DNA from 4 places in the Paenibacillus sp. J2R1T-4 genome. Region 3 is predicted to be linked to each of the others. Evidence: a T-box and tRNA genes for the amino acid it is inferred to sense, from the RefSeq annotation. Region 3 holds a T-box; the other regions hold tRNA genes.

What was found. The T-box of region 3 lies ahead of AC58QD_RS29940 (arginine--tRNA ligase). A T-box ahead of a tRNA ligase gene usually reads a tRNA of that ligase, here a tRNA-Arg.
Region 1: it has a tRNA-Arg gene. The T-box ahead of AC58QD_RS29940 (arginine--tRNA ligase) is inferred to sense a tRNA for this amino acid. The anticodon was not compared.
Region 2: it has a tRNA-Arg gene. The T-box ahead of AC58QD_RS29940 (arginine--tRNA ligase) is inferred to sense a tRNA for this amino acid. The anticodon was not compared.
Region 4: it has a tRNA-Arg gene. The T-box ahead of AC58QD_RS29940 (arginine--tRNA ligase) is inferred to sense a tRNA for this amino acid. The anticodon was not compared.

What each region holds. Positions count from the first base shown of each region.
Region 1 covers NZ_JCAUBA010000010.1:171,743-176,731, forward strand. The annotation lists gene selD (selenide, water dikinase SelD) at 1-1,047, shown strand; gene mnmH (tRNA 2-selenouridine(34) synthase MnmH) at 1,098-2,162, shown strand; gene AC58QD_RS18135 (DUF948 domain-containing protein) at 2,314-2,799, shown strand; gene AC58QD_RS18140 (YtxH domain-containing protein) at 2,786-3,163, shown strand; tRNA gene AC58QD_RS18145 (tRNA-Arg) at 3,176-3,253, shown strand; gene AC58QD_RS18150 (WD40/YVTN/BNR-like repeat-containing protein) at 3,533-3,769, opposite strand; gene AC58QD_RS18155 (DUF4838 domain-containing protein) at 3,826-4,989, opposite strand, start outside.
Region 2 covers NZ_JCAUBA010000018.1:5,912-10,900, forward strand. The annotation lists gene serS (serine--tRNA ligase) at 1-525, shown strand, start outside; tRNA gene AC58QD_RS24470 (tRNA-Ser) at 619-705, shown strand; gene AC58QD_RS24475 (hypothetical protein) at 873-1,217, shown strand; gene AC58QD_RS24480 (hypothetical protein) at 1,238-1,387, shown strand; gene AC58QD_RS24485 (small acid-soluble spore protein P) at 1,429-1,575, shown strand; gene AC58QD_RS24490 (alpha/beta fold hydrolase) at 1,875-2,651, opposite strand; tRNA gene AC58QD_RS24495 (tRNA-Arg) at 2,768-2,843, opposite strand; gene AC58QD_RS24500 (HD-GYP domain-containing protein) at 3,190-4,260, shown strand; gene AC58QD_RS24505 (Crp/Fnr family transcriptional regulator) at 4,288-4,974, shown strand.
Region 3 covers NZ_JCAUBA010000028.1:59,499-64,487, reverse strand. The annotation lists gene AC58QD_RS29945 (ArsR/SmtB family transcription factor) at 1-702, shown strand, start outside; gene AC58QD_RS29940 (arginine--tRNA ligase) at 763-2,823, opposite strand; T-box leader at 2,887-3,180, opposite strand; gene AC58QD_RS29935 (hypothetical protein) at 3,302-3,613, shown strand; gene AC58QD_RS29930 (ROK family protein) at 3,598-4,581, opposite strand; gene AC58QD_RS29925 (D-sedoheptulose-7-phosphate isomerase) at 4,578-4,989, opposite strand, start outside.
Region 4 covers NZ_JCAUBA010000008.1:60,109-65,097, forward strand. The annotation lists gene AC58QD_RS15225 (extracellular solute-binding protein) at 1-938, shown strand, start outside; gene AC58QD_RS15230 (M55 family metallopeptidase) at 962-1,759, shown strand; gene clpP (ATP-dependent Clp endopeptidase proteolytic subunit ClpP) at 1,902-2,483, opposite strand; tRNA gene AC58QD_RS15240 (tRNA-Arg) at 2,670-2,744, opposite strand; gene AC58QD_RS15245 (sugar-binding transcriptional regulator) at 3,008-4,027, shown strand; gene gap (type I glyceraldehyde-3-phosphate dehydrogenase) at 4,117-4,989, shown strand, end outside.

The DNA of each region.
Region 1 (4,989 bases), on a different contig from region 3:
ATGGAGAAAGTCAAATTAACGTCTCTGTCTTCAAAAGGCGGATGCGGTTGTAAAATAGGACCAGCCGATCTATCGCAAGTATTGCGTTCGTTGCCGCCGTCGGTGCCTAATGCCAATCTGCTGGTGGGGCTGGATACCAGCGATGACGCAGGCGTATACAAGCTAACGGACGAGCTTGCCATTGTTCAGACCGTCGATTTCTTCACACCGATTGTGGACGACCCCTATGACTTCGGACAAGTGGCGGCTGCCAATGCGCTCAGCGATGTGTATGCGATGGGCGGCAAGCCGCTTACCGTGCTTAATATTGTGGCCTTTCCTATCCACACCCTGGACAAGTCCGTGCTAGCGGACATCCTGCGCGGAGCGGGCGACAAAGTCAGAGAAGCAGGCGCCACGCTCGTCGGCGGCCATTCGATCGATGACAAGGAGCCCAAGTTCGGTCTTGCGGTGACCGGGACGGTGCATCCGGACCGTGTCCGCACCAATGCCGGGGCGCAGCCTGGCGATCAACTGATCCTGACCAAGCCGATCGGAGTTGGCATTCTGACAACGTCGATCAAGAAGGATCAGTTGAGCGCGGATGAGATCGCCCGCGTAACGGGTGTCATGACGACGCTGAACAAGACAGCGGCTGAGACGATGGAGCGCTTCGAGGTGCACGCCTGCACCGACGTGACCGGCTTTGGCCTGCTCGGACATGCGTCCGAGATGGCCAAGGGCAGCGGCGTAGGCTTGCGCATCGATGCGAAGCGCGTGCCCTTCCTGCCTCGCGTGCGCGAGCTCGCGGAGGCGGGCTTCGTGCCGGGCGGCACGAAGAGCAACTTCGCCCACCTCGAGGGCAGCGTCACGTTCGATGCATCCATTGACCATATTGGTCAATGGATGCTCTGTGACGCGGTCACCTCGGGGGGCTTGCTCATCGCGGTCGCGCCCGGGCAGGCGGCGGAGCTGTACGCCGCGCTTCGCGCTGCGGGCGTTGAAGCCGCCGCGATCGGCGAAGCCGTCGGCGAGCACGCCGGACATATTCAAGTGCGGAATGGATAGCTCTCTATTCCTAGCATCCGCGTAACAACTAGAAAGGAACTGAACTTGTCATGGTGCAAGAAATTCGCATTGAAGAGCTGCTGGAACGGCACAAAATGCAGGAGATTACATTAATAGATGTGCGCTCACAATCAGAATTTGCAGATGCAACGATCCCGGGCAGCTTGAACATTCCTCTCTTCGATGATGAGGAAAGGGCCGTGATTGGAACATTATATAAACAAGTTAGCTTCGATGCCGCTAAGGAAAAGGGACTCGAGGTCGTGTCTGCGAAGCTGCCTCAGTATATCAAGCAGTTCGCTTCTATTCCTGGTCCTAAGGCTGTGTTCTGTTGGCGCGGAGGGATGCGCAGCAAGACTACGGCAACGCTGTTGTCTCTCATGGACATCCGTGTTGCGCGGCTGCAGGGAGGCTTTCGGTCATTCCGCAAATGGGTCGTAGACTTCCTGGAGCATTATGAGCTCACAAAGCCAGCTATCGTAATTAACGGTTACACCGGATCTGGGAAGACCGAGCTGCTTCGGCAGCTTGCTCAGAAGGGGCTTCCTGTGCTTGATCTGGAGGGCATGGCCGGACACAGGGGGTCAATTTTTGGCCAAGTAGGACTGACTCCTAATAATCAGAAAACGTTCGAGGCTCTCCTCGCCCTTCGCCTTCAGGAATTAAACAATAGTCCTTATATCCTGCTGGAAGCCGAGAGTAAGCGGATTGGCAAAATCAACATTCCGGACTTCTTGATGGAAGCTAAGGCCAAGGGAGAGCAGCTGTTTGTGGACTTGCCCTTAGAAAAGCGGGTCGCTCACATCTTGGAGGAGTATAAACCAAGTCTGCATAAAGCGGCATGTATTCAAGCTTTCGATCACATTCGGAGCCGGATTCATACTCCAATCGCAGCAGAAATTCATGGACACCTGCAGGAAGAACGTTTTGCTGAAGCTGTTGCCCTGCTGCTCGCTTATTATTACGATCCCAGGTATACTCACGCAAACCTGCAATACGAGCAGAGAGTGGTATGCAGCGTAGAGACAGTAGAGGATGGAGTAGATGCTGTTCTGCAGCAAATCAATGAACGGTTCCCTAAAAGCTCAGTTAACCATGGAACGGTCCGAGCATAACGGTCCGTTCTTTTTTTTGCCAATTGTTGTGTCAAAGTGGGCGCTTCCGATCTATAATGGAAGTAAGAAATGGGCATTCGTCTAGCAGAAATTGCAGCACAACCATTGAACCCATTGCATAATGAAACCGCCGAGAAGAGGGGATCCGCGTATGATTTGGCAAATTAGTATAGCCTTTATAGCAGCAGCATTTATCGCATTGGTCTGGTTTCTTATCGCCGCTCTGCAAACAGCGCGTACATCCATGAAGCAGATGAACCAAACCTTGGAGCGCATGGAGCAGCAATTGGGTGAAATGTCCGTACAGACCGTTAAAGTCATGCAGACCGCACAGCAAGTTACGGAGGACGTTCACGAAAAAATGAAAACATTAGACGGCTTGTTCCAGTCTATTGGTCAAGTGGGCGAATCGGTACAGCAGGTAACAACCTCTGTGAAGCAAGTTTCAGCTACGGTCACACAGTCGGTGAAGCAAGCGGGTCAGGCAGTCGAAGGGCGGCAGCCGCGAATTGCTGAAGCGATCGAATGGGCGGCATGGGGGTTTCAGGTATGGCAAAAGTGGCAGCATCGAAAGCAACAAAAGGCGAACCAACCCAAACCTACGATGGAAAGGGATGATCCAAATGTCGAATCCTAATGCGGGTGGTAAAGGTAAGGAATTCTTGGTAGGAGCGGTAATTGGCAGTGTGCTTGGGGCTGTAACCGCATTATTACTGGCTCCAAAGTCCGGTAAAGATCTGAGAGCTGATTTATCGGAGCAAGTCCTTACAGTGAGTGAGAAGACACAATCAATTGCAAGTAACGTTAGCAGCAAAACACAAGAAATCGCCAAGCAAGTTTCCTTGCAGACCGGGGATTGGGTGCAAAAGGCGAAGGAAGTAGCAAGTAACGTCAGCGACGAGGTGCGCGCTTGGAAAGATGCTCGTCATGAAGTGGCAGCTACAAGCGAAGACATTATGCCGGCTGACGCTGAAGTTATGCTCCCTAAGGAAACCAGGTAGACCATCCACCTTAACCCTACTTAAATGTAATAGTTGAAAAGGTGCATCCGCCTTCTAAGCGTGCGATCGGGGGTTCGAATCCCTCCAGGGACGTCAAGCATGTGGAAAGACCGCGAGAAATCGCGGTCTTTTGTTTTGTTATAGTAATATACAATTGCGAAAATCGGCAGCTACGGTCCGCTTCCGCGGTCTTTGCTTAAGCTATTTTCTCATCTAGAGCTGCAACTTTAATATGTTCGAGGCTGAATGCTGATCCAGATACAAATACCAGTCTCCATGCGTTTTCAGTATCGACGCCGGTATTAAATTCGTAACCTCTTGCTGACGACCATATAGGACGCTGTTGTATCCAAATCGGCAAGAGGATCGTTAAATGCAATCTCCAGAGGCAGACAGAACCATTCGTGCCGGTTTGTCGGGATTATCCGAACCGGTAAGTTTCACCCAGCTGTCCCCCGAATCGTTCGATCGGTAAATGCCATCTTCGTAAGCAGCAGCATAGACGACACGGTCGAATAGAAGGGCAGTCACTCCATAATTATCCGTCAATATGCCAGGAAATGCTGATAAGCTCCAGCTCTGGCCGCCATCCTCAGATACCCACAACCCTCTGTCTCCTCTCGCCACGCAGAAAGGCAGTATATCCTCCCCTGTCCTAACCTTTAATCTAAAAATTCGGTAAGCAGCTGCTCGTAATATGCTTTGATCCATGTTGCGTCAAGACCGCTATCGTAATACTTGCTGTAATCATAATTGTCTAATGGAAGCTTTGATGCTCTCAATTTCTCGGCAAACAACTGGCAATGAGCAAACTCGGCTCTGGCAAGCAGCGATTTATCCGCCTGCAGCAGTGTCACCGTACGAACCACTCGGTAATAGAACATAATCATCGTATGGCCATAGTCGAATCTCATCTCGTCCTCAAGCAGCCTCTGAGCTACGATGGACTTCTCCGCCTTGAATAGGGCCGCATCCAGAATCGCTCTGCAAGCATGGAGTTGCTCTACGGTAGCAACCAGGCTAATTCCCGAGTTACCGTTTTCTCCGTTGGCTTCATATTTCATGTGTTCAGACGGAAACAAGTTTTCCTCACGATCTTTGATCTTTAACCAAAGGGAATGCTTCTCTCCATCGATCTCCTGATAATGCTTCAAATACTTGATATTGCTTAGTGCGACTTCTAATTTCTCATAGAAGGATTTCATCAGGCCTGCAGCTTCGCCGTAGTATTGTACAAAATACGTATCCATGATGGCTCGTGTATCAGCCTTAGCATTCCACAGGAGCGCCGCATACAGGTAGTTGTTGAGGGCGAGCATTCCCCACCTTCCGCTTGTGATATGCATATAATAGAAATGTCGGGCTCCCGTCTCGTAGTAATAAGGGATATCATTAGCAATGATGCTGCTTAAGAGAATCGGCATAGCAGCAAACGTTCTTACACCGAAATATTCACCTATAAACATTTCCCCTTGAAAATGACGGTTTGTATTCACGGTCCAGCTTTCATAATTATGAAGCAGCTGTAGGTTGGTCTCTGTGCAACCCTTATTGTTGAACGTATGGACATAGCATCTTTCGATAGGGAAAAATATAGCAAAGCAATTGTGGTAATCAAACGATTCAGGAAGGGGTCTATCAGGAGCTTCCAGCGTTTCATGATAAGCTGGGAACAGGATTCGGACATTCCTCTTGAGAATGCCCTCTGCCATCGCCTGACAGAGCTTTTGTCTCAAATGATGGACAAGCAGGATCAACCGGCTCGTATAATTGCCACTGCTGCTGCACCTATCGCAGGAACACCAATTCCCGTTATCTAGCAGCCA
Region 2 (4,989 bases), on a different contig from region 3:
AATTATGTAGCGTTCAGCGCATGCTTCCGCTCGGAGGCAGGTTCTGCAGGAAGAGACACACGGGGTTTGATTCGCCAACATCAATTCAACAAGATTGAGTTAGTCAAGTTATGTAAGCCAGAAGAGTCGTATGCTGAGTTAGAGCAATTAACTCAAAACGCGGAAAAAGTGCTTCAGCTATTGAAGCTTCCATACCGCCTGCTCAGTTTGTGTACAGGGGATATTGGATTCTCATCTGCAAAGACGTATGATCTCGAAGTATGGTTGCCAAGCGGGGATTCGTATCGCGAAATCTCTTCCTGCAGTAATTTCGAGGATTTCCAAGCGAGACGCGCGAATATTCGCTTCCGCCGAGATGCCAAAGCTAAACCGGAATTCGTACATACGTTAAATGGTTCTGGTCTGGCTATTGGAAGAACGGTAGCGGCGATTCTGGAGAATTATCAACAAGCCGATGGCAGTGTACGTATTCCAGACGTTCTTCGCCCTTATATGAACGGTCTAGAATCCATTCCTGCACGATAGATCTTATAATTTTTGGTCAGCTCTTGTAAGCGGGCGCCGGCTGTGGTACAATGCTTTTTGTCACTATAGACAACAACGTCTTAGTGACAGCTTGGAGAGGTGGTCGAGTGGTTTAAGGCTCTGGTCTTGAAAACCAGCGAAGGGGAAACTCTTCCGTGGGTTCGAATCCCACCCTCTCCGTATAGATAGGACGACAAAACGACCTTAGGGTCGTTTTTTTGTATATCTGCCACATGTAGCAATTAGTTGTTACGGCTATGAGCGTTCATGGCTTATTTTGTGCTTCTCCTCATGGAATAAAACCTTTCCTCTAGCGGCATTTTAAAGTTGGAGGAGGTGGTTATAGAATGAGTAGTTCGGATACGTTGACGGTGGATCAGGAGAAGTTAAGAGAGGCATGGAGTAATACTCTGCCCGCTGTAATGAATAATTCTGATCAAGTGGAAGTTCATTCCGGACCAGCAGAGCAGGAGCTCCGAATCCACATCGCTTCAGCAGGACGCACCAAATATTCACTGGATTTCAGTGTCATTTATGTGGATTCCCGCGAAGTTAAAGTGGAGCTAGTCGACGTCCAGAAGGATGATCAATCCGTGGATGAGCATACAGAGATGGTTCAAGACCTCGTCCAGCAATATGTTAGATATCTTCATGAATGTGCACAAAATCTGCAAAGAATAACCCATAAGTAACTTTTCGGAGGGATCTAGAGATGGGCAAAAATAAGGCCAAGGATAAAAACCTGGCCAACGTAGTTAAGGATTTGGAGCGGACGCCAGTAAACAGCCATCAAGCCCAGCAATGGCAGCAAGATACAAACGATCGAAGACACCAAGATGCTCTTAATCACGATGAAGAGTAAATCACGATCACAATCCATTACGCTTAGGGAGGTACTTCTGCATGTCTAAACCAACTGCACAGCCTGTTGATACTCCATACACAAAGCAGCCTAGGAAGCAACGTAACCAGGCCATGCAAGAACCGCTTTCGGGCTCCAAAAAAACGAAGCAAGCTAACCATAGCCGCCATAATAACGGAGAAGGTTAAAAATGGTAGAATAATTACCTCAGCTAAGCGGCATCATACTAAGGACGGTGTGAAGAGAGGTGTGGTTCCGTTGAATGCTTTCAGCAGAATGTTCACTTTATGATCAACTACCTCTTTACAGAAAGTCGAGGGGATGTGCCAAAGACACTTTAGTGTTCTACAAACACATTAAGATTGTTGGCTGACAGCAATCATCCAAGGTTACTGAAGAAATAGGTTAGGTAGATCGTCTATCATCCACCGTCAAAAAAGGACCCGTGAGGGTCCTTTTTGTTGTGTGTCATTCGTTAATTTAACGTTTAACAACGGCTCTTAACAAACTGTGCAATGATTTTGGCTAACGACTCCGGTGCCTCCATCATGCTCATATGACCGGCTTGTTCGATGCGAGCTTGTGTAATATGAGGAGCTTGTACGGAGAAGGTTTTCTCGGCTGGAATAATCTGATCCTCACCGCCAGCGACGAGCAGAATAGGAAGCCCCGCATCGCGCAGCACCTTATTCCGGTCTGGACGATCACGCATCGCTTCAGCCGTATGAATCGCACCTTCAGGCTTTGTTGCATACCCGATCTCTAGTGCCGTCTGGACTAATCCAGCCATCAATTCTAAATGATCAGGAGCGAATAGCTTAGGGATCAAGCCGTCAATAAAAGGTTCCATGCCTTTTTCTTTGATTGTCTCGATCGCTTTATTACGGTTGGCCTTGCCTTGATCATCATCAGGCCGGGCTGTGGAATGAACAAGCCCAAAGCCGGAAATAAGCTCTGGATATTTCTCAGCAAATGCTAGCGCTACATAACCGCCGAGGGAATGACCAAGCAGAACCGGTTTATCCAGTTCTAGGCGCTGTATAAGGGCAACTAGATCATCCGCCATCATCTCGACCGTATAACGTACATCAGGGGCCTCTGAACGCCCGTGACCGCGGAGGTCGGGGGCTATGACTCGATAATCTGAATTGAGAAGCTCACTAGTTTTTGTCCAATACACGGAACTGCCGCAAAAACCATGTACCAGGACTAACGGACGTCCGGCTCCACTATCCTCATAAGCAAGCTGAATTTGAGAGGTCATATGTCGTCATCCTTCCTTTTACCGAATTATCTCTTAGTATGCCTTTAATACGAATAGAAAGCAAAAAATCCCCTTCGTAAAGGAGATGACGGAGTTAATCCTATGATACATAAAAATGGCGACCCCGAGATGACTCGAACATCCGACCTAACGTTTAGGAAACGTTTGCTCTATCCACTGAGCTACGGGGCCGCAGCAAGAAACATTATAGCATATTTTGCAGAAGGGATACAGCGGTTATATTTTACGAAGAAAAAACGTCTCTCTGGATGAGATATACGCGAAAAAATAAGTAAAAAGACCTAATTTTTGGCCTGTGGCAAATGATCTGGGACAAATTAAATAAATATTTTACCTTTCCTAGCTAAAATAGGTGTCAAAGTACACATATTTTCTGTAAAATAATACACAGAGCTTACAAGCCCATTATGGGATAATGAAATAGATATAGATATATAGGATGTTGACAACACCCCCCAGTAAGGAGAAAGGACTACTACCAATGCGCCTAATTCCAACACATATGTGTGTGCCCGGCATGAGATTAGGCAAACCGATCTTTAGCAGCGAGGGACAAATCCTAGTCGGCTACCAGTACCAGCTTACGCAGAATGTGATTAACAAATTGCAAAAGATGGGCATAGAGTACCTTCATATTGAGGACACTCAAACCGATGATATAATCATTGAGGATTTAATCAAGGAAGAGACTCGAGTCAATCTCAGATCTACGCTGCTTCATATACTTGATCGCGTTGCCAGCACAAGCTACGATCCAAGGACCTCTAACGGCCAATTGTATAAACTATGCTCCAAAAGTGTCAGTATGGTTGTGGACGATTTACAACACCATGAAACGATTATGTTAATGAACATGAATGTGTTTCAATCCAATGCCTACGAGCAGCATTACATCCAGAAGTCGATGAATATATGTGTATATGCGACTAAGTTCGGGATGTTAGAAGGCTATTCAGGAGAGGAACTGGACTCATTCAGCCTTGGCGCGCTCCTCCACGACATTGGCAATCTCAAAGTACCGAGAGAAATATTGACCAAGCAAGCTACTTTATCCCCTGCAGAGTACGCCGAAATCAAAAAGCATACGGAGTACGGCTTCAAGCTTCTGAAGGAAGAGGCAGGCATTCCTATTGAAGTTGCCCACTGTGCGATGCAGCATCATGAACGTATCAATGGGACCGGTTATCCGCATGGTCTGAAGGGTGATGAGATCCATCCTTATGCTCAATGGATCGGGTTATTCGACACGTATGATTCTCTAACACACCCAAGGGCGCATCGTGAAGCCATGCTTCCGCATCAAGCTATTGAGATTCTATATGGCGGTGCCGGCACATTATTCGATATTCACAAGGTCAGACAATTCCGCAACAGAGTAGCTTTGTTCCCGATTGGACTAAGTGTGGAGTTAAATTCTGGTGAGACGGGAATTGTGTCTAAGGTGAATAACGATTTCAAGCATAGACCAGTCATCCGCGTTTTGCGCAATCCTTATGGAGAACCGCTTAAGCAGCCCTATGAGATTGATTTATCCAAGCATTTGAACATAATGATTTTCCGTGTAGGAGAAGCAGTCAGCAACAAGTAGTGGCTTCTTCAGAAAAGGTGAGTAGGGATGAAAGATATTGTGACGTTAGTTCGTAACGTCCCGCTGTTCCAGCATTTGAAAGACGAGGAGCTAGTGATGATCTCCTCGCTCTTCATGGAGCGCAAATATAAGAAGAATTCCATTATATTCTTCGAGGGTGATACAGGAGACGAGCTGTTCCTGGTCAAGAGCGGAACCGTGAAAATTTATCGCATCGATAATTCAAAGCAAATAATTCTTACTTTGTTTCGGATGGGCGATTTTTTCGGCGAGATGTCGCTTGTGCAAAAGGGAGTGACTCGCTCTGCCAATGCAGAAACGTTAGAGCCGAGCGTCATTTATACACTCAGCCGATCTATGTTCTTCGAATGTATGGAGCGTGCTCCTGCGCTTTGCATGAAGCTGTTGGAAGTGACGATGAATCGCTTGCGCAAGGCGAATGAACAAATACATGATTTGACGTTTCTAGACGTGAGGACCCGTATTCTGAAGACGGTATATCAATTGTCATTGGACTATGGGGAGCTGAAGCAGGGTCAGACGCAAATTGCCGTGAAGTTAACCCATCAAGAGCTTGCAAACATGGTAGGGACGGTTCGTGAATCCGTAACGAAGGTGCTTCAGGAGCTCCAGGAAGAAGGCACGATTTCTGTAGATCACAAAATGATCACGATCATCGATATGCCAAAATTGAAGAAAAAAGTGCCATCATGAAGAGAGTCGTAAGCA
Region 3 (4,989 bases):
GCACAACGATTAGGACGAGGTAAAATCATTACACGCTCCTGCGAGTCACTCCTTTTGGATTTGCCGAAGGTGCCTCACGAAATGTCGCATTATCACACGGTCCAGATGCCAGTAGGGATGTATACCGACTTCCAGATCAAAGCCCCATGCGGTTTAGTAGGCAAAGATGGGCTTATCGGCAATGTCGATGATACTCAGGCTTTCTACATGCCCGAGCGTTCGGAAGCTTTTCTGGTCTGGTTCAGTGAAGATGGTTATCTGGAGTACAAGTTTCCGAATGCTGTAACGTCCACCGACCGGCTGCGCGCCTTATCCATTAGTGCAGAGCTGTGCTCGGAAGCGTTAGGGTTCAAGGAGGAATGGCCTTCTGATATATCCTTATCGATCAACGGGTGGGATGTAGGAACATGGACAAGTCCAGGCGACTTCGGGGAGAAAAAGGGTCAACTCACTCCCAACTGGTGGGTTGGAGGAACCCAGTACGGCAACTTAACGGAATGGAGTGTCGATGAGCATGGAAGCTCTGTGAATGGAATCCCTTCCTCATTCATTACACTCGAACATTTGAAATTAGACGCCGGGGAGCCTATTACCGTCCGATTCAGTGTGAAAGAGAATGCTCACAACCGCGGCGGTCTGAATATACTCGGCAACCACTTTGGCAATGTTCCGCAGGACATCAAGCTTGTCTTGTCGAGGTGACGCATCAAGGACCTGACCGGTCATTCCAACTTCCGGTCAGGTCCTTTGTTCACTTGTAGATCACATGCGAGAAGGTGTGGGCAAACCGAGCAATTGCAAAGCTTCTCCCAGCGTTTCTTGATACTTCAAGGTCAGCCCGATCCGGAAGCCTCGACGCTCTTCGTCCGCCTTCAGGATCGGGCATGCGGCATAGAACGTATTGAAAGTGGTAGCTAATTCATAAGCGTAATTCGCAAGCAGATTAGGCGCCCGCTCCTCTGCCGCGGCTATAAGCACATCCGGCCAGCCAGCCATCTTACGCAGTAGAGCGGATTCGGCTGGCTCGAGCTGCTGGGCTGAATCAAACCGCGGCTCAGACAGAGGCACGAGCTCCTTCCCCGCCTTGGCAATAATGCTCGCAGCCCGCGCATACGCATACAGCAAATACACCCCTGTGTTGCCGGATATCTCGGTTGCCTTGTGCAGATCGAACACGACCTCAGTCTGCAGGTTGTAACGCAGCAAATAATAACGGATAGCAGCTGCGGCTATTGCCTTGCTGGACAACCCAGTGCGACGAGAACGTTTCTCTTCAATTACACGTTCCATAAGCAGCACCATATCGGCTACTTTGATCCCGATGCCCTGTCTTCCAGACATCGCATAAGAGGCTTTGCCCGCCGATGTATCAAGTCCGAGCTCCTCTGCAGTCGCAGGGCTTAGGGACACAACCCCGTAGCTTACATGCTGTAACCGGTTAGCCTGTTCATGGAAGCCCAGCACCTCCAACGCTTGTTTGACCATCGCTTGAGGATATTCCTGTCTCGAATCAATCACGTTCAGCACGATGTTAGCTCGCCCAAACCGTTTGGAAGAACCTCTCCCCGCTGCAGCAGTCGTCCAAAGCTCTTTGGAAAAGAGGCTGTAAGAGAACTCTTTGTCCAATAAGCCGAACTTCCATAGATGGTAGGCGATATCTTTGGCGGTGTAGGTCAAAATTCCATTCGACCTGACCAATACTTTGTCGGCCTGATGCTCTTGAGCGGAAGCTTCGGCGGAAGCTTCGGCGGAAGCTTCGGCGGAAGCTTCGGCAGATCCTTCTACAAGCGCAGCTTGATCGGATGCTTGCTGCTGGTCACTTCCTGCATCTCCGCCAATCTGCTTCAGAACCCAGCAACCAGCTTGCTTGCCTTCTTCCACTTGGACGAAGGAAGGCGTTTCACGAAGCCTCTCGAATGCAGCCTCCCAGAACCCTTGACGCACAAGATGGCTCTCCCATACAAGCACGTCATAACGAATCCCGAACAGCCGCATTTCCTCCACATGCTCGCGAACGATCTTCTCCGCTACTAATTCACCTAACCAAGCCGTACTTGAGTGGCCAGCTTCCAGCTCATGCAGAATCCGTGTCCGCTCCTCGAGTAACCCCGGATTCACGGAATAAGCCCTGTTGACCGCAGCATAGGTGTCCCAGCAGAAATCTCCGAATCGCTCCACCTTCGCTTGCGAGCCGGTATGGAGCAAGCCTACGACTGTATCTGCCAACTGGTTCCCTAGATCATCGATATAGTTGTGCACCTCCACTTTGTAACCTATCTTTTTGTAGAGACGCGCTAACGTATCGCCTATGCAGGAGTTGCGGAGATGACCAATGTGGGCCGCTTTATTCGGATTGATAGATGTATGTTCGATGACGACCTTTTGCACGGATGACCGTTCAGCATGAAGTTCTTTCTCCAACTCTTCCTCATTCTCATGTTCTGCAGTCTCTCCAGTCTTATGGTCATTCGCCTTTCCAAGAGACCGCTCGGCCCAAACCCTCCAATCCAAATGCCAATTCACGAATCCCGGCGGTGCTGCCTCCACCTTCTTCACAAGGCCGTCTAACATCCCTTGCTTCTGCAGCCCGTTCACGATATCAGCAGCAATCTGCATGGGCGGTCTTCGCAATATTCGAGCGAGCAGCATAGCCACATTAGAAGCATAATCACCATGATCCACATGCGCAGGCTGCTCGATCAATACTTGCAGCCCCTCTGGCCAAGCCGCTCCATGTTGCTGTAAAAGATGCTGTACTTGCTCTTGCAGAATTGACGTCAGTTCGTGCTTCAATGAATTTTTCCCGATCCTGATCCTGGTCATCGTTGTACCCTCCATCAAATATCAATTCCTTACAAAACGTCAAAAAAGCCCTCATCTCTTAATAAAAGAGACGAGAGCTTATTCCCGCGGTACCACTCTTCGTGCTAATCATCATTTGACCGAGCGATAATCACTCGCGAATGATGCTTAACCACCTTAACAGCATAACGGTCCGTCCACCGGATCATCCTACACCTTCGCATCAGAGCTCGCCCACTTACCTGCAGCAGCTATATCCGCAAAGGTTCAGATCATCATCTCCCGGGCCCGCTTCCCCATTGGCTTACGTACCGGCTTCCACCAACCCGGCTCGCTTGAACGATTGCCAACAAATACTGTCCCATTCATTGATTGAATATTTTGAATTATTCTCGCATATCTGATCCGCTTCTGTCAAGCACACTCTGTATCGTATTTCAGGTGGAAATTCGATATACTAGCAGGGTGGTAAATATTCCTGAAGAAGGATGTGAAGAGCATGGCAGACTTTATGAGAATAACCGGCATAATCCAGATCATAGGTGGAATTATTCTAGGACTTATACTTGGAAATATGTACGGAAGTTGGAGTATTGCATTCTGTATCGTCGTAGTTCTTAACGGTATATTGTTTATCGCGATCTCGATCATGATGGAGTCCATGCAGCGCATGGAAGATAATATATACCAACTATCGAAGGCCTACTTCCAGAACAATCCTAGCGAGCATTCCTCTCCGAAGGCGCTCGGCAATTCGCGCAGCAGCTTATCGAAGATGACGCACTACAAGATGGGTCAAACAGAGGAGTAATCTACAAGAGTGGAAGCTACCGATAAGCTTGCCAGGTCGCCTACGTTCTCCCCCAACCCTGCTGGAACAATTTCACATACTTTCATGCTGTAGGGAAGCGCTTCTCTTGCCAGTTCTTCCATTACGATTGGTTCAAGTATAGACTGCTGTCTGCCGTATATGCTGCCGATTACGATTCGCTCAGGATTCAGGATGTCCACTAGAAGAGCTAGACCCCGTCCAAGCTTGGTTCCCACGATGTGAAAAATATCAAGCGCAGCCCGATCGCCTTGCTGCGCAGCTTCTCCAACCTTCTTCGCAGTAATCAAGTCAAGGTCCGCATATGTAGGACAGAACGAGGGAGCACTTTCCTGGCCTCCAGCCAACGCTTCCTCAGCCTTCCAGCGAGCCAATTGGGCGATCCCTCCGCCGCTGCAAAATCCTTCGAACGAGCCCGTTTTGTTGTAGCCGACTGGACCATGGTCTTCCATGCGCAAATGCCCGACCTCTCCAGCCATATCATTAGTCCCTGAATAAAGACGGCCTTCGATAATAAGTCCGGCACCCATGCCGGTTCCGAATGTGAGAAATACCATGTTCCGGCAGCCCCGGCCAGCGCCCCATCTCCATTCTGCCAAGGCACAAGCATTAGCGTCGTTCTGCAAGCCTACAGAAACACCATAGCGGTCCTTAAGCGGAGTCACGACGTCGATCCTATCCCAGCCCGGCAGATTGGGTGGCGATAACACAAGTCCGGCACGGCTATCCAAAGGGCCGCCGCAGCTGATGCCGATTGCCTGTAGAGGCTCACTGCCTTGTTCAGCAAGCAACCTATCCATCGACTCTATTATTAAGTTCATAGTGGCTTCAGGTGAAGGGGGCGTGGGAAACATGATTTTGCCGATAATGTCCACGTTCTCTTCACTTGCGTTCCCTAAAGTCACGGCGCATTTGGTGCCTCCAATATCCACTCCGCCTAGTAAAGTCATGACGCAAAAAACTCCTCCTCAAGCAATATGCAGAGCGCGTGATAAATCGGCAGGTGCCTCTCTTGAATATCAGGGGTATGTTCATAGGGAACGCAGATCGTGGCATCACAGATCGCTTTCATTTGTCCGCCAGAGAAGCCCGTCAATCCAATAGTTTTTACACCGATTGCTTTAGCCACCTTAAGAGCATGCAGCACGTTCGCGGAGTTGCCTGAAGTACTGAGCCCAATCAGCACGTCACCAGGTTTACCATACCCGTACACCTGTTGGGCGAACACAAGGTCAGGCGCCATATCATTCGCGAATGCGGTGGCTAACGCAGTATGGCTGACTAGCGAGATCGCAGGCAAAGCCCCCTGCAGATTACTGGCGATGTAATCACTAGTGGCGGAGTCTATGCCCTCGAGC
Region 4 (4,989 bases), on a different contig from region 3:
GCCAGAATATTGAACCCGATTTCAGTATGGGGGCGTATTGGTCCAGAGGCTGGTATCATAAGAACAAAAACGGACAATACATTCCCGGAGTAATCGGACCCGGCCGCAAGGAAATCATCCAAACCCTTAGCGAGGCTTATGCCCAGGGTGCCGTAACGAAAGATTTCGCCGCACTGAACTGGCCCCAGACAAATAAGGAGTTTTATTCCGGTAAGGCGGGTATCTTCATCGGCATCCCTGCTGGGATGGTGGAGGATTATTATCTTGGATTATTGAAAGTAAATCCGAATGCTAAGCTGGTACCGATTCCTTACTTCAAATCGCCGGATGGACAGCAGGGTGGGCTGCTTGAAAGAGGATATTATGGGGTAGCCGCCTTATCGTCAAAACTGAAGAATGACCCGGGTAAGGTGGCGAAAATACTCGAGATTTTGGACTATGGCCGCAAGTTCATCCCAGTAAACGAGCGGAACCCGCAGAACAAACAATTCGACTGGCTGATGGGCCATGAAGGTATCGGATACGACATGGTGAATGGCCTAGCGGTATTGAAGCCGAATTCCGAAGCGGTGACTCCGGTCCAATACATGTTGCAAAGGCATGAATCGTGGAGACCGTGGGCCCCAAGTAACGAGGCGAATCAATATTCCAAAACGACGTATAAAACGCCGGAAATGCAGAAGATGATCGCTAGCATTGAGGAAATGGAGAAAAAGTACAATAAGGAACCTTACGATGATCCGAGTTATTCCGTGTTTTCTGAAACGGATGCGCAAAAGGGAGGGGAGCTAAGTAAATATATAATCGGCGAGCAGACAAAGATGATTGTTGGACAGCGTCCAATTGCGGATTGGGATAAGGTTGTGCAGGAATGGATGGACCGCGGTGGTGCTCAAGTCATTCAAGAAACGAACGACGCTATTAAAGCACTTAAATAACTTTTAAAAAAGAGAGTGAGCCTATGAAAATCTATGTTAGCGTAGACATGGAAGGAATTGCTGGAATCATTTCGAAATCACAAATATTTAAAAACGAATTGCATTATGAAGAGTCAAGAAGGCTTTTGACTAACGAGGTAAATGCTGTCGTAGAAGGGTTACTGCAAGAAGGAGTAGATGAAATTATCGTAAAGGATGCGCATAGCACAGGCTTTAACTTTCTACTTGAGGAGTTGCATCCGGGTGCGACGTATTGCATTGGTGGAACAAACATAGCCGAACGCTTCCCTGGATTAGATGCGTCCTTCGATGGAGCTATGCTGGTTGGTTATCATGGCATGGCTGGAACGTATCGAGCAATTCTGGATCATACCTACTCGATTAAGAGCTTTACTGAAATTAACCTGAATGGACAACCGATCGGTGAAATCGTAATTGATAGTCTGCTCTTTGGGCTAAGGGATGTACCTGTGCTGTTGGTCACGGGGGACGATACGACCTGTGTAGAAGCTGATCGTGAGCTTGGACCGGACGTCCAGACGTACACGACGAAAATAGCAACTGGACGCCACAGCGGTTTAATCAAGCCCCCGCGCAAGGTGAACGAAGAGATCAAGGTCGCGATTAAAGCCGCCCTAGCGAAAAAGGAGGTATGCAAGCCTTATAAGAAGCAAGGTCCTTACGAATTGGTCGCGCATTATTTATCTACTGATTTGGCGGATGCCCGCTATTGCGATGGCAAGGAAACCATCCGACTTGACGGTCTGCGGATTTTGTTCAAGGATAATGATTTGGTCAGACTATTCAACAGAGCATTGTAACCACTCTTGCATTCCTTTGCTCAAGCTTGTGTTTCTGTATTCACAACCCAGCAGAATTACACCACAACAACAACAACAAGAACAGCAGGGAGTTGGCACTTGGCCAACTCCCTGCTGTTCTTGCTGAGTAATATTTTTCAGTCTAAGCGTTCGTAACAACCTTGTCGATCAAGCCATATTCTACAGCTTCTTGTGCGCTCATGAAGTAGTCGCGATCGGTGTCCTTGTCAATCCGCTCAATCGGTTGACCGCTGCGCTCGGCCAGAATTCCGTTCAGCTTGTCACGCAGCTTGAGGATCCGCTTGGCGCGAATCTCGATATCGCTCGCCTGACCTTCTGCACCGCCAAGAGGCTGATGGATCATGACTTCGCTATTAGGCAGCGCGTAACGCTTGCCTTTGGCGCCTGCCGCGAGCAAGAATGCGCCCATGGACGCAGCCATACCTACACAGATCGTCGACACATCAGGTTTAATAAACTGCATCGTATCATAGATAGCCATGCCTGCCGTAATCGAACCGCCCGGGCTGTTGATGTATAAGGAAATATCTTTATCCTGATCCTGGGCGGACAAGAATAACAATTGTGCAATAATGGCGTTTGCTACTGCATCATTGACAGGTGTGCCCAAAAAAACAATACGGTCTTTCAGTAAGCGGGAGTAAATATCATAAGCACGTTCTCCCCGTCCATCTTGTTCGACAACCATTGGAATATAGCTCACGGCAAAGCCTCCTTTATGGAACAAGTATGCTCCAAAATGAATTGGTATTAAACCCATCATACTGAAAAAAACATCAAAGGTCAAGGAAGGTCAAACGAAGTGAAAATAAAAACGTCTCCGAGCAATCGGGACGTTATGGTGTGCATGCTATTGATGTTGATAATAATGAAATAACAAGAGAGTTAATGGCGCGCTCGCGAGGAATTGAACCTCGATCTCAGGCTCCGGAGGCCTACGTCATATCCTTTGGACCACGAGCGCACGATATCAAGTTAAGGCTGACATTTACCTTAAGGACAAGAGCTACTTAATCATAGGCAGCAAAAATTATTATAGTGGATAATAGCTGAAAAATCAAGAGTGCGACAATATGTGTCATAATAGGGCCCCGTACGGCTTGCAATTGCAAATAAGGAGCATTATAATAAAAATATAAGCGGGACACAAATTGCTTTGTAGGGACTTAATACGTCCCACTCGCTATTTGCTCCATGCAAGTCTTTCAACCAGGAGTGAAGGCCGCCATGAGGCATATTCTTGATATTCAGAAACAGCTGGTGCCTGACTTGACGGATGTATTGAAGAAGCGTTACTCCATTTTACACCATATTCACATTTCCGGCTCGATCGGACGCCGCACATTAGCAGCTAATCTTAATTTAACGGAGCGGGTGCTGCGCGCTGAGGTAGATTTTCTCAGGGAGCAAGGATTACTGGATGCAGAATCGTCTGGTATGAAGCTAACCGAGAGCGGGAGCCGCTTGTTGGAAGATATGGAGCTGCTTATCAAAGATCTCTTCGGCCTGTCTGACTTGGAGGAACAGTTGAAGCAACGATTCGGGTTGAATCAAGTCGTTGTAGTTCCCGGTGACTGGGACCATTCGGTCTTCACCAAGAAGGAGCTGGGGCGCGCAGGTGCTGCAGCGCTTCGCAAGTATGCTACTAAGGACGACGTTATTGCTGTAACTGGTGGGTCGACGCTTGCAGAAATTGCAGGGTTCCTGGCGCTATCGCCCACACTCAAGGGCAGCTTGTTCGTTCCGGCACGCGGTGGCCTAGGTGAAAGCGTTGAGCTTCAAGCGAATACGATCGCCTCTACGATGGCGAAGAAGACAGGCGGTCAATATCGGCTGCTGCATGTCCCTGATCATCTGGGCGAAGAAACCTATCAGTCTCTGATGCAAGATACGAATATTCAAGAGTTGGTTAATGTTATTAGAGGCTCCCGTATTGTCGTACATGGAATCGGAGATGCTATTTTAATGGCCAAACGCCGCAAGGTAGATCCTCATACTATTGAGAGTCTAAAGACGGAAGGCGCGCTGGCAGAGGCATTCGGGTATTATTTTGACCGCCAAGGGAAGGTTGTTCATAGAATGCCTACGGTCGGATTGCGGCTGGAAGACATTCAGAACACGGAAGTCGTTATCGGGGTGGCAGGCGGCCGCAGTAAGGCTGAAGCGATTGATGCCGTCATGCATTATGGGCACAATGATGTGCTTGTAACTGATGAGGCTGCTGCTCAAGAAATTCTTAAGCTGTAACAGGTGAACCTAGTACTGTGTTGTCACGACTCCCTCACACGGACGTCTTGAAATAGATTACAATCCCATTTTCCTAGGAGGAAACCCACATGGTAAAGTTAGGTATTAACGGATTTGGCCGGATCGGCCGTAATGTATTTCGCGCATCGTTGAACAACCCGAATGTTGAGATTGTAGCAGTTAACGATCTTACAGATGTGAACACTTTGGCTCACTTGCTGAAGTATGACACGACTCATGGACGTCTTGACGCAACTGTTGAAGCAGGCGAAGGCTGCCTGATCGTTAACGGCAGAGAAGTGAAGATCTTCGCTGAGCGTGACCCTGGCAACTTGCCATGGGGAGAATACGGCGTAGAGATCGTAGTAGAATCCACAGGGATTTTTACAGCCAAAGAGAAGGCAGAAGCTCACTTGAAGGGCGGCGCCAAGAAGGTCATCATCTCCGCTCCAGCGACTAACGAAGATATCACTATCGTAATGGGCGTTAACGAAGACAAATACGACCCAGCCGCTCACACTGTAATCTCCAACGCTTCCTGTACAACCAACTGTCTGGCGCCTTTTGCCAAAGTATTGAACGACAAGTTCGGAATCGTCAAAGGGATGATGACTACAGTTCACTCTTACACGAACGATCAAAGCGTTCTTGACTTGCCGCACAAGGATCTTCGCCGTGCACGCGCAGCAGCTGAGAACATCATTCCTTCATCCACAGGCGCAGCCAAAGCCGTATCCTTGGTATTGCCTGAGCTGAAAGGGAAATTGAACGGTATGGCTTTCCGCGTACCTACTCCGAACGTATCCGTAACCGATCTGGTTGCAGTACTGAATGTGAATGTGTCGGTAGAAGACGTCAATGCTGCATTGAGAGAAGCTGCTAACGGGCCGCTCAAAGGCATTATGAACTTCACGGATGAGCCGCTTGTATCGAGCGATTTCAATGGCGATCCAGCTTCCTCC